Regions from separate parts of the Geodermatophilus sp. SYSU D00708 genome, predicted to be linked through region 1. Evidence: riboswitches for the same ligand, from Rfam matches in the RefSeq annotation. Region 1 holds a riboswitch; the other holds the start of a gene.
What was found. Region 1 has a riboswitch for thiamine pyrophosphate ahead of thiM (hydroxyethylthiazole kinase). Riboswitches for the same ligand answer to the same signal wherever they lie in the genome.
Positions count from the first base shown of each region.

Region 1 (6,952 bases):
ACAGGGAGGAGCAGCGTGGCGGGAGTCCTCCTCGTCGTGGGGGCGATCGGCCTCGGCGTCCTCCTGCTGTCCCTGCTCGTCGGCGAGTTCGGCGACCTGGCCGGGGACGCCGACGGCCCGTTCTCGGTCCCGGCGCTGGCGGCGCTGGTCGGCGGGGTGGGCTTCGGCGGCGCCGCGGCCGCGTCCGTGCTGCCCGACGGGCTCCCGGACGCCGGCCGGCTGCTCGCCGCGCTGACCGTCGGGGCAGCCGTGGCGATCCCGCTCGCGTGGGGGGCGATCCGGCTCTCCCGCGCGCTGCGGGACATGCCCACCACCGAGACCCTCACGAAGGCCCACCTGGTCGGCCTGCAGGGCGTCGTGGTGTCCGCCGTCCCGAGCGGAGGACTCGGCGAGGTGCGCCTGACCGTCGCCGGCCAGCAGCTCAAGTACGCCGCGCGCAGCGACGTCCCGCTGCCCGCGGGCACGCCCGTGTACGTCGTCGAGGCGCTCAGCGAGACCGCCGTGCAGGTCGTCTCGACCGCGCCCGACCCCCTGCCCGAGACCGGAGGCACCGAACCGTGGACCTGACCCTGCTCATCGCCATCGGCGGCATCGCCGTCCTGGTGCTCCTGATCGTGGTGCTGGTCCTGTCCCGCATCAAGGTCGCCGGGCCCAACCAGGCGTTCATCGTGACCGGCCGCCAGGGACGCGAGGTCACCAGCGCCTCGGGGCTGACCTCCCGCGACGCGTCGGGCCAGAAGGTGGTCATGGGCGCCAGCGTCTTCGTCCTGCCGGTCGTGCAGAAGCTGCACACGATGGACCTGTCCAGCCGGCGCATCCCGGTCGGCATCCGCGGTGCGGTGTCCAAGCAGGGCGTCAAGTGCGACCTGGAGGGCGTGGCCATCGTCAAGGTCGGCGGCTCCGAGGACTCCATCCGCGCCGCCGCCCAGCGGTTCCTCAACCAGCAGGAGGGCATCGACACCTTCACCTCGGAGGTGCTGGCCGGTGCCCTGCGCTCCATCGTCGGCCGGCTGACGATCGAGGAGATCATCCGCGACCGGGCCGCGTTCGCCTCCGCCGTCGCCGAGGAGGCCGAGTCCTCGCTCACCGGGCAGGGGCTGGTGCTCGACACCTTCCAGCTGCAGGACATCCAGGCCGAGGGCAGCTACCTGGCCGACCTGGGCCGGCCCGAGGCGGCGCGGGTGCTCAAGGAGGCCAGCATCGCCGAGGCCCGGGCCCGGCAGGCCGCGCAGCAGGAGCAGCTGCTCGCCGACGAGGCGATCGCCGTCGCCCAGCGGCAGCTCGCGCTGCGCCAGGCGGAGATCACCGCGGAGACCGACGCGGCGAAGGCCCGTGCGGCCGCCAGCGGACCGCTGGCCCAGGCCGCGCAGGACCAGGCGATCCTCACCGAGCAGGAGAAGGTCGCCGTCCGGACCGCGGCGCTGACCGAGCGCCAGCTCGACACCCAGGTCCGCCGGCCCGCCGACGCTCAGCGCTACAAGGTCGAGCAGGAGGCCGAGGGCCGCAAGAACGCCGCGATCCTCGCCGCCGAGGCCCAGCGGCAGGGCACCATCGCCGCCGCCCAGGCCGCCGCCGAGCAGGCCAAGCTCTCCGGTGAGGGCGAGCGGGCCCGCCGGTCGGCGCTGGCCGAGGCCGAGGCGATCGAGGGCGCCAAGCGCGGTGAGGCCGAGCGGCTGCGCCGGCAGGCCATCGCCGACGCCGTCGAGCGGGAGGGCGCCGCGGAGGCGGCCGCCATCCTCGCCCGCGGGCAGGCGGAGGCCGAGGCGCTGGACGCACGCTCGGAGGCGTTCGCCAAGTACGGCGAGGCGGCGGTCCTCGAGATGCTGGTGAAGGTGCTGCCCCAGGTGGTGCAGGCGGCCGCGGCCCCGCTGTCGAGCGTGGACAAGATGACCGTCATCTCCGCCGACGGCGCCGGCTCCCTCGGCCGCTCGGTGGCCGCGAACGTGGCGCAGGGGCTGCAGCTCTCCGGTGACCTCACCGGGGTCGACGTCGCGGCGCTGCTGCGCCGGCTCGGGGGCGCGGGCGGTGCCGTGGCCGGGGGTGGCAGCGCACCCGCGGCGAGCGGTGCAGCCACCGCCGACGGCGCGGCCACCCGGATCCCGATCGTGCCGGCGGACGGGCAGCCGCCGGCGAGCTGACCGGGCTCCGGTCGGGAGTTCCCTGGCCGGGCCCGTCGGGACCGGCTCAGATCGGGTCCGGCCAGCTCTCCCGCTCGTGCGCCGCGCGCCAGAAATCCAGCTCGTAGCGGGTGGCGACGGTGAAGGCGCGCAGCATGGCCGGCTGCGTGCCGGGCGCCTCGCCGGCGGCCGCGTCGACCAGCGCGCGGGCGGTGCGGGCGGCCTCCTGGAACTCCGGGGCGTCGTAGGCGGCGACCCAGCGCAGGTACGGGTGCCCGGGGACGAGGGCCGCGGTCCGCGCCAGGCGCGCGCCGACGTCGGCGTACACCCAGTAGCAGGGCAGCGCGGCCGCGGCGGCGACCGCGTACGGAGCCGTCGCCGCCGCGGCCACCAGGTAGGAGACGTAGGCCAGGCAGGTCGGTGAGGGCACCGGGTCGCCGCCCGGCCGGTCGGCCGGGGGCAGCTCCGCGGCGAGCAGGTCGGCGTGCAGTTGGCGCTCGACCGTCGCGGTCGTGGCCGCCGAGGTCGCCCAGAAGGACGCGGCGGCCGAGTCCGGGGCGCGGGCGGCGAGCAGGGCCAGCGCCCGGGCGTAGTCCGCGAGGTAGAGCGCGTCCTGCTCCAGGTAGTGCCGGAACGTGGCCGGTGCCAGCGCGCCGGAGCCCAGCTCCGCGAGGAAGGGCAGGTCGTCGATGGCCGCGCGCAGGCCGGCGGTCGCGGCCCAGGCGCGCTCGGTGAACGGGGCCTCGACGGCGTCCCCGGGGAGGTCCGCGGCGGTGCTCACGACGGCCAGATCCCGGCGAAGTGGTGCACCGGCCCGTGCCCCGACCCGATGCCCAGGCCGGCCCCGGCGACCAGCGCGGTGTGCAGGAAGTCGCGCGCCGGGTCGACCAGCCGCGCCCAGTCGTCGGTGCGGCCGCGGGCGGCGAGCGCGGCGAGGGCCGAGGACAGCGTGCAACCGGTGCCGTGCGTCGCCGTCGTCCGCACCCGGGGACGGTGGGTCACGGTGACGCCGTCCGCGGTGGCCAGCACGTCGACGCTCTCCTCCCCGCCGAGGTGGCCGCCCTTGAGCAGCACCGCCCGCGGGCCGAGGGCCAGCAGCGCGGTGGCCTGCCCGGGGAGGTCGTCGACGCTCGTCGCCGGCGCCGCGTCGAGCAGCGCCGCCGCCTCGGGCACGTTGGGCGTGACGAGGTCGGTGACCGGCAGCAGGTCGGTGCGGACGGCGTCCACCGCAGCGTCGTCGATGAGCCGGTCGCCGCTGGTCGCCACCATCACGGGATCGCAGACGACCGGCCCCGCCCGGCGGTCGGCCAGCACCCGCGCCACGGTCCGGACCACCTCCGCGCTGCCCAGCATGCCGAGCTTGGTGGCGTGCACCTCGACGTCGTCCAGCAGGGTCTCGAGCTGCGCGGCGACGAACTCCGCCGGCACCGGGTGCACGCCGGTGACCCCGCGGGTGTTCTGCGCGGTGAGCGCGGTCAGCACCGCTGTCCCGTAGGCGCCCAGGGCGCTGAAGGTCTTCAGGTCGGCCTGGATGCCGGCGCCGCCGCTGGGATCGCTGCCCGCGACGGTGAGGGCGACCGGCACGCCGCTCATCGCTGGACCCCCACCGAGCGGCCCGCGTCGATCCGCGCCCGCAGCTCCCGGGCGGCGGCCGCGGGGTCGGGCGCGGCGCAGACCGCCGAGACGACGCAGATCCCGTCCACCCCGGTCGCCGCCACCTCCGCCGCCCTGGCGGTGTCGATCCCGCCGATCGCGACGGCGACCAGCCCCGCGGAGCGGGCGGCGGCCGCGAGCTCCCGGGTGCCCGCCAGGCCGAGGCCGGGAGCCGCGTCGGGCTTGGTCGGCGTCGCCCACACCGGGCCGATGCCGACCAGGTCCACGGTGCCCGGGGGCAGCGCCAGCGCGGCGTGCAGGTCCGGGGCGCAGGTGACGCTCAGCCCCAGCGGCGCGCCCGGGCCCAGCAGCCGCCGGACCTCGGCCGGCGGGAGGTCGTCCTGGCCGACGTGCACGCCCGCGCCGGCCAGCAGGGCGACGTCGACCGCGTCGTTGACCACGACCGCGACGTCGGGGCGGTCGACCAGCGCGGCCTGCACCGCCCGGGTGAGGGCGAGCAGCTGCCGCCGGGACGCCGTCTTGTCGCGCACCTGGACGGCGGTGACCCCACCGGCCACGGCGGCGCGGACGACGTCGGCGACCGGCCGGGGCCGGGCCAGCTCGGTGTCGGTGACCAGGTAGAGGGTCGGGTCGAACCCGTTCACCGCTCCTCCCGCACGTCCGCCCGGCTCAGGGACTCCCCGTCCAGGGCGTCGAGGGCGTCGAGCCAGGCCGGGGCGAAGGTGCCGGGCCCGTCGGCGACGTCGGCGGCGACCTCGGCGGCCAGCGCCACGTGCGCGTGCGCGGCCACGACGCCGGTCAGCGGGTCGTCGCAGACGGCGAGGTAGGCGGCGACCAGGGCGCCCAGCGCGCAGCCGGCGCCGGTGGTGCGGGTGAGCAGGACCGAGCCGCCGCCCACCCGCACGGTCCGCCGTCCGTCGGTGACCAGGTCCACCTCGCCGCTGACCGCCACCACTCCCCCGGTGCGCCGGGCCAGGCCGAGGGCGGCCTCGGAGGCGGCGTCGGTGCTGTGGGTGCTGTCCACCCCGCGGCCGCCGGTGCCGGCCCCGGCCAGCGCCAGGACCTCGGAGGCGTTGCCCCGGACGGCGGTGGGCCGCAGCTCGACCAGCTCGGCGGCCAGCGCCGTCCGGTAGGCCAGCGGACCGACCGCGACCGGGTCGAGCACCCACGGCGTCCCGGCCGCGCCGGCGGAGCGCGCGGCCAGCCGCATGGCCTCGGCGGTGCGCTCGTGCACCGTGCCGACGTTGACCAGCACCGCCGAGGCGACCGCGGCGAAGTCCCCGGCCTCCTGCGGCGCGTCCACCATCGCCGGCGCCGCGCCGGCGGCCAGCAGGGCGTTGGCCGTCATCGTCTGGACGACGGTGTTGGTCAGGCAGTGCACCAGCGGTGCAGCGGTGCGCAGCTCCTCGCGGGCCGCGCGCAGGTCGATGGCTCCCACGCCGTGACATCCCTTCGCCAGTACGAACTGGAGCAGGTTCGACGGGTGTGCTCTCAGCCCCGGGCGGGGGCACCCCGTGCCACTTACGACCCCGAACCTAACAACGTCGCTCCCAGGCCGGGCGGGTAGCCTCCGGGCCGTACCGCGGGAGCCCACCCGAGTGGGCTGAGAGGGCGGCTGGGGCCGTCGACCGTTCGAACCTGTCCGGGTCATGCCGGCGTAGGGAGGCCGTTCCATGCGTGCTGTCCGTTTCCACGGGGTCGGCGAACCCCTCGGCGTCGAGGACGTCGATCGGCCGCGGCCGGGTCCCGGGGAGGTGGTCCTCGACGTCGCCGCAGCGGGCGTCTGCGGGACCGAGCTGCACTTCCTCGACGGGCTGCTCACCCCGGCCCGGACGCCGATCACCCTGGGCCACGAGGTCGCGGGCGTCGTCGCCGAGCTGGGCGAGGACGTCGCCGGGCTCGCGGTGGGCGACCGGGTCGCCGTCCACTACCTGCACGCCTGCGGCCGTTGCCGGTGGTGCGCCGCCGGGGACGACCACCTCTGCGACGCGCCGCTCGGGTTCCTGACCTTCGCCACCGACGGCGGATTCGCCGAGCAGCTCGTCGTCCCGGCGACGGCGGTGGTGCCCGTGCCGGACGGCGTGGACCTGCCCACCGCCGCGACCCTGTGCTGCAGCGCGACGACGGCGCTGCACGCGGTCAGCGTGGCCGGGGTGGGCCCCGGCGCGGACGCGGTCGTCTACGGCGCCGGCGGGGTCGGTCTCGCGCTCGTGCAGGTGCTGCGGGAGGCCGGCGCCCGCGTCATCGCTGTCGCCCGCTCCCGGGAGCGGCTGGAGCTGGCCACCGAGCTCGGGGCCGCGGTGACGGTGGACGCCTCGACGCAGGACGTGGCCGGCGCCGTCCGCGAGGCCACCGGCGGCCGCGGCGCCGACGTGGTGTTCGAGCTCGTCGGCACCCGGGACACCGGCGCCGCCGCGCTCGCCTCCCTCGGCAAGGGCGGCACCCTCGTCTACGTCGGCTACAGCTTCGACCGGGTCGAGATCGACCCGCTGGCGATGGTGGTGCCCGAGCAGCGGATCGTGACGTCGGTCGGCAACCGGCGCGCCGAGCTGGTCGAGGCCCTGGACCTCGCGGCCCGCGGTCGCCTGGTGACGACGGTGACGACCCACCCGCTCGACGACGCCGTGCGGGTGCTCGACGACCTGCGTGCCGGCCGGGTGCTCGGCCGGGCGGTACTCGTGCCCTGAGCGGGGTGGACGGTCAGGGCGACCCGGCCGCGCGGCGAGATACGACTGCGGCTGAGACCGAGTCCGCGTCAGTCGGTGCCGGTGAGCGTGGTCGAGGGCAGCCAGTCGGCGTCGAGCAGCTCGGCGATCTCCTGCAGGGACGACGTGTCCGCGCCCGCGGTCGAGCCGCTGACCGCCAGCCGCTCCACCATCACCCGCGCGACCTGCTCCTCGACGGTGTCCTCGGCGAACGCCACCCGCCACGGCGAGACCTGCCCGTCGCGGTGGGTGCGGCCGGTGACCTGGCGGGCCTGGATGCCGGAGAACCGCGGCTGGTGGAACAGCCCGACCCGCGGCGTGGCCGATGCGTGCGTCCCGTCGGGCAGCAGTTCGCCGGCGTGCAGGCTGATCGACGCGGTCACCGTGAAGACGCACACGGGCGCGGCGCCGGTCTGGAACCGCAGCCGCTCGGCCTCGACGTCGAACCGGTCGCGTCCGTAGATGGCGGCCACGGCGACGCCCGAGTCCAGCAGCGCCTCCCGGATCGGGTCGGCC
Region 1 is NZ_JBJGYS010000029.1:2,289-9,240, reverse strand. It holds gene ACI79D_RS20260 (NfeD family protein) at 16-567, shown strand; gene ACI79D_RS20255 (flotillin family protein) at 558-2,138, shown strand; gene ACI79D_RS20250 (TenA family protein) at 2,185-2,898, opposite strand; gene thiD (bifunctional hydroxymethylpyrimidine kinase/phosphomethylpyrimidine kinase) at 2,895-3,710, opposite strand; gene thiE (thiamine phosphate synthase) at 3,707-4,375, opposite strand; gene thiM (hydroxyethylthiazole kinase) at 4,372-5,169, opposite strand; TPP riboswitch at 5,162-5,256, opposite strand; gene ACI79D_RS20230 (alcohol dehydrogenase catalytic domain-containing protein) at 5,405-6,418, shown strand; gene ACI79D_RS20225 (helicase) at 6,487-6,952, opposite strand, start outside.

Region 2 (6,952 bases), on a different contig from region 1:
CTCCCGTGTCACGCCGCTGGTTCCCCTCACGTGCTCGTCGCCCGGAGGCGCACCTCGCTGCGGCCCGCGGGCGAGCCGAACACCTGCGTATGGCTCCAGGAGAGCCCCGCTAAACCTGTCTGTCACGCACCTCACACGGCGCCCAGCTCAGCCAGCTTCCGGACGGTGTTCCAGTTCCGGGAGGTCCCCGGCACGCCAAGCAGGGTGTCCCACCGCCACGACGCCAGCGGCGTGTCGGCGACCCCGTCGGGCAGCCAGAGGAACAGCTCGCGGCCGGCGACCCGGTACTCGCCGCGGTCGGCCGGGGGCAGCGCGGCCACCCGCTCGGGGTCCGGCGCCCGGGACAGGAAGGTGACCAGGTAGCGCGCCGGGTCGGTGGCGACGGCGCCGAGCGGGTCGGCGGCCACCACCGCGGCGACCTCGGTCCCGGTCCGGACGACGACGGGGGCCGCGAACCCGAACCGCTCCTGCACCGCGGCCTCGACGTCCGCGGCGAGCTCCTCGGCCGTCAGCGGGCTGTCGAGGACGACGTTGCCGCTGCGCAGGTGGGTGCGGACGGCGCCGTGCCCGCGCGCGGTCAGGGTCTCCCGCAGCTCGGGCATCCCCATCTGCCGCGCCCGACCCAGGTTGATGCCGCGCAGCAGCACCACGTAGCGCGTCGACACGGGCCGCACCGTAACGCGCCGACCTGCGGGTGCCGGGAACGCAATGGGGACGACACCGGTCCGGAACACGCTCCGGCGACCCTGCTGGCGGACCGCCGCCCAGCCCCAGGAGCCCCGATGGCCACCACCCAGCCGACGACCACCCCGGCCTACGACCGCGCCGACCCCGACGCCCGCCCGCCGTGGGGCGTCGCGGTGCCGCTGGGGCTGCAGCACGTCCTGGCCATGTTCACGTCCAACCTGACCCCGGCGATCCTGCTGGCCGGCGTCATCGGGGCGACCACGGGCGAGGCGGTGCTGCTGGTCCAGGCCGCCCTGCTGTGCGCCGGGCTGGCCACCCTGCTGCAGACGGTCGGCATCGGTCCGGTGGGCAGCCGGCTGCCGCTGATGATGGGGTCGGGCTTCGCGTTCATCGCCGTCGCCGTCCCGCTGGCCGAGGAGTACGGGCTGTCCGCCGTCCTCGGCGGGGTGCTGGTGACCGCCGCCGTCCAGGTGGCGATCGCCCTGGGCATCCACCGGATCGCGTTCCTCTTCCCGCCCGTGGTGACCGGCACGATCATCCTGGTCATCGGCCTGGGGCTGCTGCCCAGCGGCGTCAACCTGGCCGCCGGTGGCGTCGGGTCCCCGGACTTCGGCTCGCCGGTCAACCTGGGCGTGGCCGCGCTCGTGCTCGTGCTGACCGTGCTGCTCAACCAGTTCGGCCGCGGGCTGCTGTGCACCGCCTCGGTGCTGGTCGCGGTCGTGGTCGGCTACCTGGTGGCGATCCCGCTGGGCCTGCTGGACCTCTCCGGCGTCGGCGACCGGCCGCTGGTCGCCGTCCCGGCCCCGTTCGAGTTCGGGCTGTCGTTCCCGGTCGTCGCGGTGCTCTCGATGGCGGTGGTCGGCGTGGTCAACATGGTCGACTCGGTGGGCACCGTGCACGCGGTCACCGAGGGCGGGGCGGGGCGTCCGGCCACCGCCCGCGAGCTGCGCGGCGGCATCCTGGCCGAGGGCGGCAGCGCCGTCCTCGGCGGGGTCTTCGGCGCGCTGCCGACGACGATGTTCAGCCAGAACATCGGGCTGGTGGCCCTCACCAAGCAGATGAGCCGGCACGTGGTGACCATCGGCGCGCTCGTCCTCGTGGGGCTGTCCCTGCTCCCGCAGGTCGCCGCAGTGCTGGCCGCGATCCCGCCGGCGGTGCTCGGCGGCGGCGTGCTCGTGCTGTTCGGCATGGTGTGCGCGATCGGCGTCCAGCTGCTCAGCAAGGACGGCCTGGACACCCGGGGGCTGCTCATCGTGGCGCTGTCGGTGGGTCTGGGCCGGGGGATCGCCGCCGCGCCGGACGCCGTGGACCGGGCGACCGGCGAGTGGGGAGCGCTGTTCGACTCGGGGATCGTCGTCGCGGCCGTGGTCGCCGTCGTCCTCAACCTGGTGCTGCCCGGCCGGCCGCGCCGTCCGCACCCGGGAGCCTGACCGGCAGCGAACTCAGCCGAGCAGCGGGTCCCAGGCGCCGCTGGCCACGCTCGCCGCCACGGCCGCCGCGCAGACCGCGACGGTCCCGGCGACGAACCAGCCGTCGCGGGGGCGCAGGACCGAGCCGCGGGCGTTGGTCCGGGGGACGCCGGAGTCGAACCCGCGGGCGTCCATCGCCGTCGCCAGCCGGGTGCCGCGCCGGATGGCGGCCACCAGCAGGGCGAAGGCGGTGCCGGCGAGCAGCCGGGCCGCGGCGACGGGGTTCGCCCCGGCGTCGACGCCCCGCGCCCGCCGGGCCAGCCGGATCGTCTCCCACTCGGCGGCCAGCAGCGGGACCAGGCGCAGCGCGGCCAGGGCGCCGTAGGCGAACCGCGGCGGCACGCGCCAGTGCAGGGTGAGCGCGTCGGCCAGCCGGACCGGGTCGGTGGAGGCGACCAGCAGGACCCCGGGCAGGGCCAGGGCGATGACCCGCAGGCCCCAGGTGGCGCCGCTGAGCCAGGCATCGGCGCCGTCCAGCGCGCCGAAGGCCACGTTGACCCAGGCGACGCCGGCCGCGCTCAGCAGCAGCGGCCAGGTCCGGCGCGCGACCTCCCGCGGGGTGGTCAACCCCGCGGCCGGCAGCAGCGTCAGCTCGGCGGCGAGCACCACCGCCGGGGTGACCGGGTCGCCGCTGACCAGCAGCACGACGGTGAGGACGGCGATGGCGGCCAGCTGGGCGACCGGGTTCACCGCCGACAGCGGGACCGGGCGCACCGGCCCCAGGGCGAGCGGCGGGGTCACGGGACCGCCACCGGGGCGCCCAGGCTCAGCACGTCGTCGGCCAGCGCGGCGACCACGTCGGCGTCGTGGGTGACCAGGCACAGGGCGCGGTCGCCGTCCTGCTGCTCGGCCAGCAGCGCGACCAGCTCCGACCAGGTGTCCCGGTCCTGGCCGAAGGTGGGCTCGTCGAGCACCAGGACCGGCGGCCGGGTGGCCAGCGCGGTGGCGACCGACAGCCGCCGCTGCTGCCCGCCGGAGAGGGTGAACGGGTTGGCCTCGGCCAGCGGCGCCAGGCCGAGCCGCTCGAGCAGCTCGTCGGCGCGCCGGTGTGCCGCGCCCTCGCCCGCGCCGGCGCGCAGCGGACCCAGGGACAGCTCGTCGCGCACCCGTCCGGTGAGGAACTGGTGCTCGGGGTGCTGGAAGACGGTACCGACCCGCTCCACCAGCTCGGCGGCCCGCCAGCGGGACGGCGGCCGGTCCGGGCGGCGCAGCCCCGCCGTGAGCGCCGGCCCGGTGGTGACCCGGCCGGTCGTCGGCGCCCGCAGGCCGGCCAGCAGCAGCGCCAGCGTGGACTTCCCGGTGCCGTTGGGGCCGGTGACCGCCAGGGTCCGCCCGGCCCGCAGGACGGCGTCGGTCGGCGGCAGGGCGGGGGCGGTCGAGCCGCGGTGGGTGAACCCGGCGGCGTCGGCGGCAAGCAGCACCGCCCCCGCGGGGGAGCTGCGCCGGACGGGGAGGCGCAGCGGAGCCGGTGCCCACCCGGGGCCGTGCTCGGCCACACCACCGCCCGGCAGCAGCTCCACGACACGGTCGACCAGGGGCAGCCAGGCCGCGGCGTCGTGGTCGACGACGACGAGGGTGGCGCCGCGGTCGGCGACCGCCCGGGCCACCGCGCCGCGGACCAGCTCGGCGCCGGCCGGGTCCAGCTGCGCGGTCGGCTCGTCGAGCAGCAGCAGGCCGGGGCGCGGGGCGAGCGCGCCGGCCAGCACCAGCCGCTGCTTCTGCCCGCCGGACAGCGCGCCGGTGGACCGGTCGCGGCCCAGGTCGAAGCCGACCGCGGCGAGGGCGGCGTCCACGGCCGGCCCGATCGCCGCGGGCGGGGTGCCGACGTTCTCCAGCCCGAAGGCGACGTCGTCCCCGGCGCGGGTCATCACCAGCTGCGAGTCGGGGTCCTGGAAGACCATGCCCACCCGCTGCCGCCGGCGGTCGGGCGGCTCGCCGTCGACGGTCAGCTCGCCGACGGCGTCCCCGTTCTCCGGGTCCAGCAGGCCGCCCAGCGCCCGCAGCAGCGTGGACTTGCCCGAGCCGGAGGCCCCGGTGAGCAGCAGCCGCTCACCGGGGGCCACCGTCAGGTCGACGTCCCGGACCGCCCAGGCCCGCCGGCCGGCGTGCCGGAAGCCCCACCCGGCCACCCGGACGGCGGCCGGGGACCCCCCGGTCAGCGTCAGACCCGGGTACGGCCGGAGGCGAACGCCGACAGGGCACCGCTGCCGGCCAGCGCGCGGGTCAGCGCCATGCTGCCCGCGCCCGCGACGACGACGGTGCCGGCCACGACCAGCGCCACGTACGTCGTCTTCCAGCCCGCGGTCCAGTCCGGGTAGTAGTAGAGGAGGTCCAGGACGGCGGCCATCGCGCCGGCCAGCGCCGCGGACAGCAGCGCCTGCGGCCACCCGAAGCGGCGGTACCGGAAGGCGGCGAAGCCGGCCTCCCCGGCCAGGCCCTGCAGCAGGCCGTAGACGATGGTCGTCGTCCCCCAGGCCGAGCCGAGCAGCGCCGAGACGATCGCGGCGACCAGCTCGGCGAACAGGCCCGCGCCGGGCTTGCGCACCACGAGCGGGGCGAGCACCGCGGGGACCAGCCAGACGCCGTACATGAACGCCTGCCCGGGCGGGAAGGCGGCGAAGGCCGTGCCGGTGCCCGCCCACAGCAGGCCCCAGGCCCAGAAGACGACGCCGAAGGCGACGCCCAGGACGGCGGTGACGACGATGTCGACGGTGCGCCAGCGCGAGCGGCCCCCGGTGGGCGCAGCCGACGACGGACGGACGGCCTGGTCGGCCATGGCTTTCCTCCAGACTCCCTGCGCCGGCATGACCCGGATCAGGTTCGAGGGTCTGCGGGAACCCGCACTCTCAGCGCCGAAGCGCTCCCCTGCTGTGTGTTCGGTTGTGTGACCAGCCTAGACCGTTCCGTCGCTGCCGCCGTCCGCCGGTGCCTCCGTGGGCATGGCGCCCGGCCCCCTGGTGACGGCAGGGTCCCTCACCCGAGGACGAAGCCCAGCAGCAGGTGGGCGTTGAGGCCGATGATCAGCGCGGCGACGACCGCCCCGGTGATGGTGGTGACCGGCCGGTTGACCCAGTTGCCCATGACCGAGCGGCGGGCGGTCAGCCACAGCAGCGGCACCAGCGCGAAGGGGATGCCGAAGGAGAGCACCACCTGCGACCAGACCAGCGCGGTGGTCGGGTCGCCGCCGAGCAGCAGCACCGCCAGGGCCGGGGCCAGGGTGACCAGCCGGCGGGCGAGGACGGGGATGTGCCGGCGCAGGAAGCCGGCCATGACCACCTGCCCGGCGTGGGTGCCGACCGAGGAGGAGGCGAACCCGGAGGCGAGCAGCGCGACGGCGAAGGCCAGCGCGGCGCCGGTGCCCAGCTGGTCGCCCAGCCCGGCGTGCACGCTCTCCAGCGACTCGATGCCGTCGTCGGCGGTGAACAGCTGCGCGGCGATCACCAGCATCGCGGCGTTGACCAGCCCGGCCAGGCCCATCGCGACCAGGACGTCGACCCGCTGGGCCCGCAGCAGCCGGCGCCGGCCGGCCTGGGTGCGCCCGGCGGTGACCACGTCGCCGTACCGGCCCGGGGTCAGCGCGGAGTGCACGTAGATGACGTGCGGCATGACGGTGGCGCCCAGGATCCCGGTGGCCAGCAGCAGGCTCTCCGAGCCGGCGAACGACGGCACGAGGCCGCCGGCGACCCCGCCGACGTCGACGCCGGAGCTGACCAGCGTGTAGCCGAAGCCCAGGCCGATCACCAGCAGCAGCCCGGCGATCACCCGCTCGAACGGCCGGTGCCCTCGGGACTGCGCGGCCAGCAGCACGAACGCGACCACGGCGGTGATCACCCCGCCGATCGGCAGCGGCACGCCGAACAGCAGGTTCAGCGCCACCGCGCCGCCGACGATCTCGGCCAGGTCGGTGGCGATCGCGACCGCCTCGGCCTGCAGCCACAGCCCGCGGGTGACCGGCCGGGGCAGCTGCTCGCGGCAGAGGGTGGCCAGGTCCCGGCCGGTGGCCAGCCCGAGCTTGGCGGTCAGCGACTGGATGAGCATCGCCATGAGGTTGGCCGCCACGATCACCCACAGCAGCGTGTAGCCGAACGAGGCGCCGCCGGCGAAGTTGGTCGCGAAGTTGCCCGGGTCGACGTAGGCCACCGCCGCGACGAACGCCGGACCCAGCAGCGGCCACAGCCGCCGCCGTCCGGACCCGGAGGGTGCCGGTCTCGGCGCGCCGACCAGCGTGGTCGGCAGGACGGCGGCCTCGGTCTTCGACAGGTACACGGCGGCCTCGCAGGAGCGGTGCAGGTGGGTGGGCGCTCCTTCCTGTGCCCGCCGCGGGTGACACGTGCGGGCCAGCCCGTGGCCCCCGGGGGCCGACCTAGGGGGCCTACCGGGTCGCCGTCCGGACCAGCGCGTCGATCCGGCGGGCGTGCGCGCCGCGCCAGTAGACCCGGTCGCAGGCCGGGCAGCGGGAGAACTCCTCGTAGGTCCGCCGGGTGCCGGCGGGCAGCCGGTCGGCGACGTCGGCCTTGGCCACCGGCAGCAGCCGGGCGCCGCAGGCGGTGCAGCGGGTCAGCGGCGCCAGCGGGGGAGCGAACCGGTCCAGGACGTCGGCGAGCTGGTCGTCGGGCCGGGCGCCGCGGACCAGCGCCCCCGACGGCAGGGCCCGGCGCATGAGCAGGCCGCGGTCCTGGGTGAGCAGGGCGCGCTCCTCGGCGGTCGCGCGGACCACGAGGTCGGCGTCGTCGGCGTCGTTGGACCACGCCGCGTCCAGGCCGAGCAGCCGCAGCCGGCGGGCCAGCGTGCCCAGC
Region 2 is NZ_JBJGYS010000007.1:74,834-81,785, reverse strand. It holds gene ACI79D_RS08430 (ATP-binding protein) at 1-12, opposite strand, end outside; gene ACI79D_RS08425 (DUF1697 domain-containing protein) at 132-665, opposite strand; gene ACI79D_RS08420 (uracil-xanthine permease family protein) at 783-2,117, shown strand; gene ACI79D_RS08415 (energy-coupling factor transporter transmembrane component T family protein) at 2,130-2,897, opposite strand; gene ACI79D_RS08410 (ABC transporter ATP-binding protein) at 2,894-4,285, opposite strand; gene ACI79D_RS08405 (ECF transporter S component) at 4,318-4,932, opposite strand; TPP riboswitch at 4,930-5,033, opposite strand; gene ACI79D_RS08400 (Nramp family divalent metal transporter) at 5,130-6,422, opposite strand; gene ACI79D_RS08395 (Mut7-C RNAse domain-containing protein) at 6,529-6,952, opposite strand, start outside.
Region 2: another riboswitch for thiamine pyrophosphate. It lies ahead of ACI79D_RS08405 (ECF transporter S component); the one in region 1 lies ahead of thiM (hydroxyethylthiazole kinase).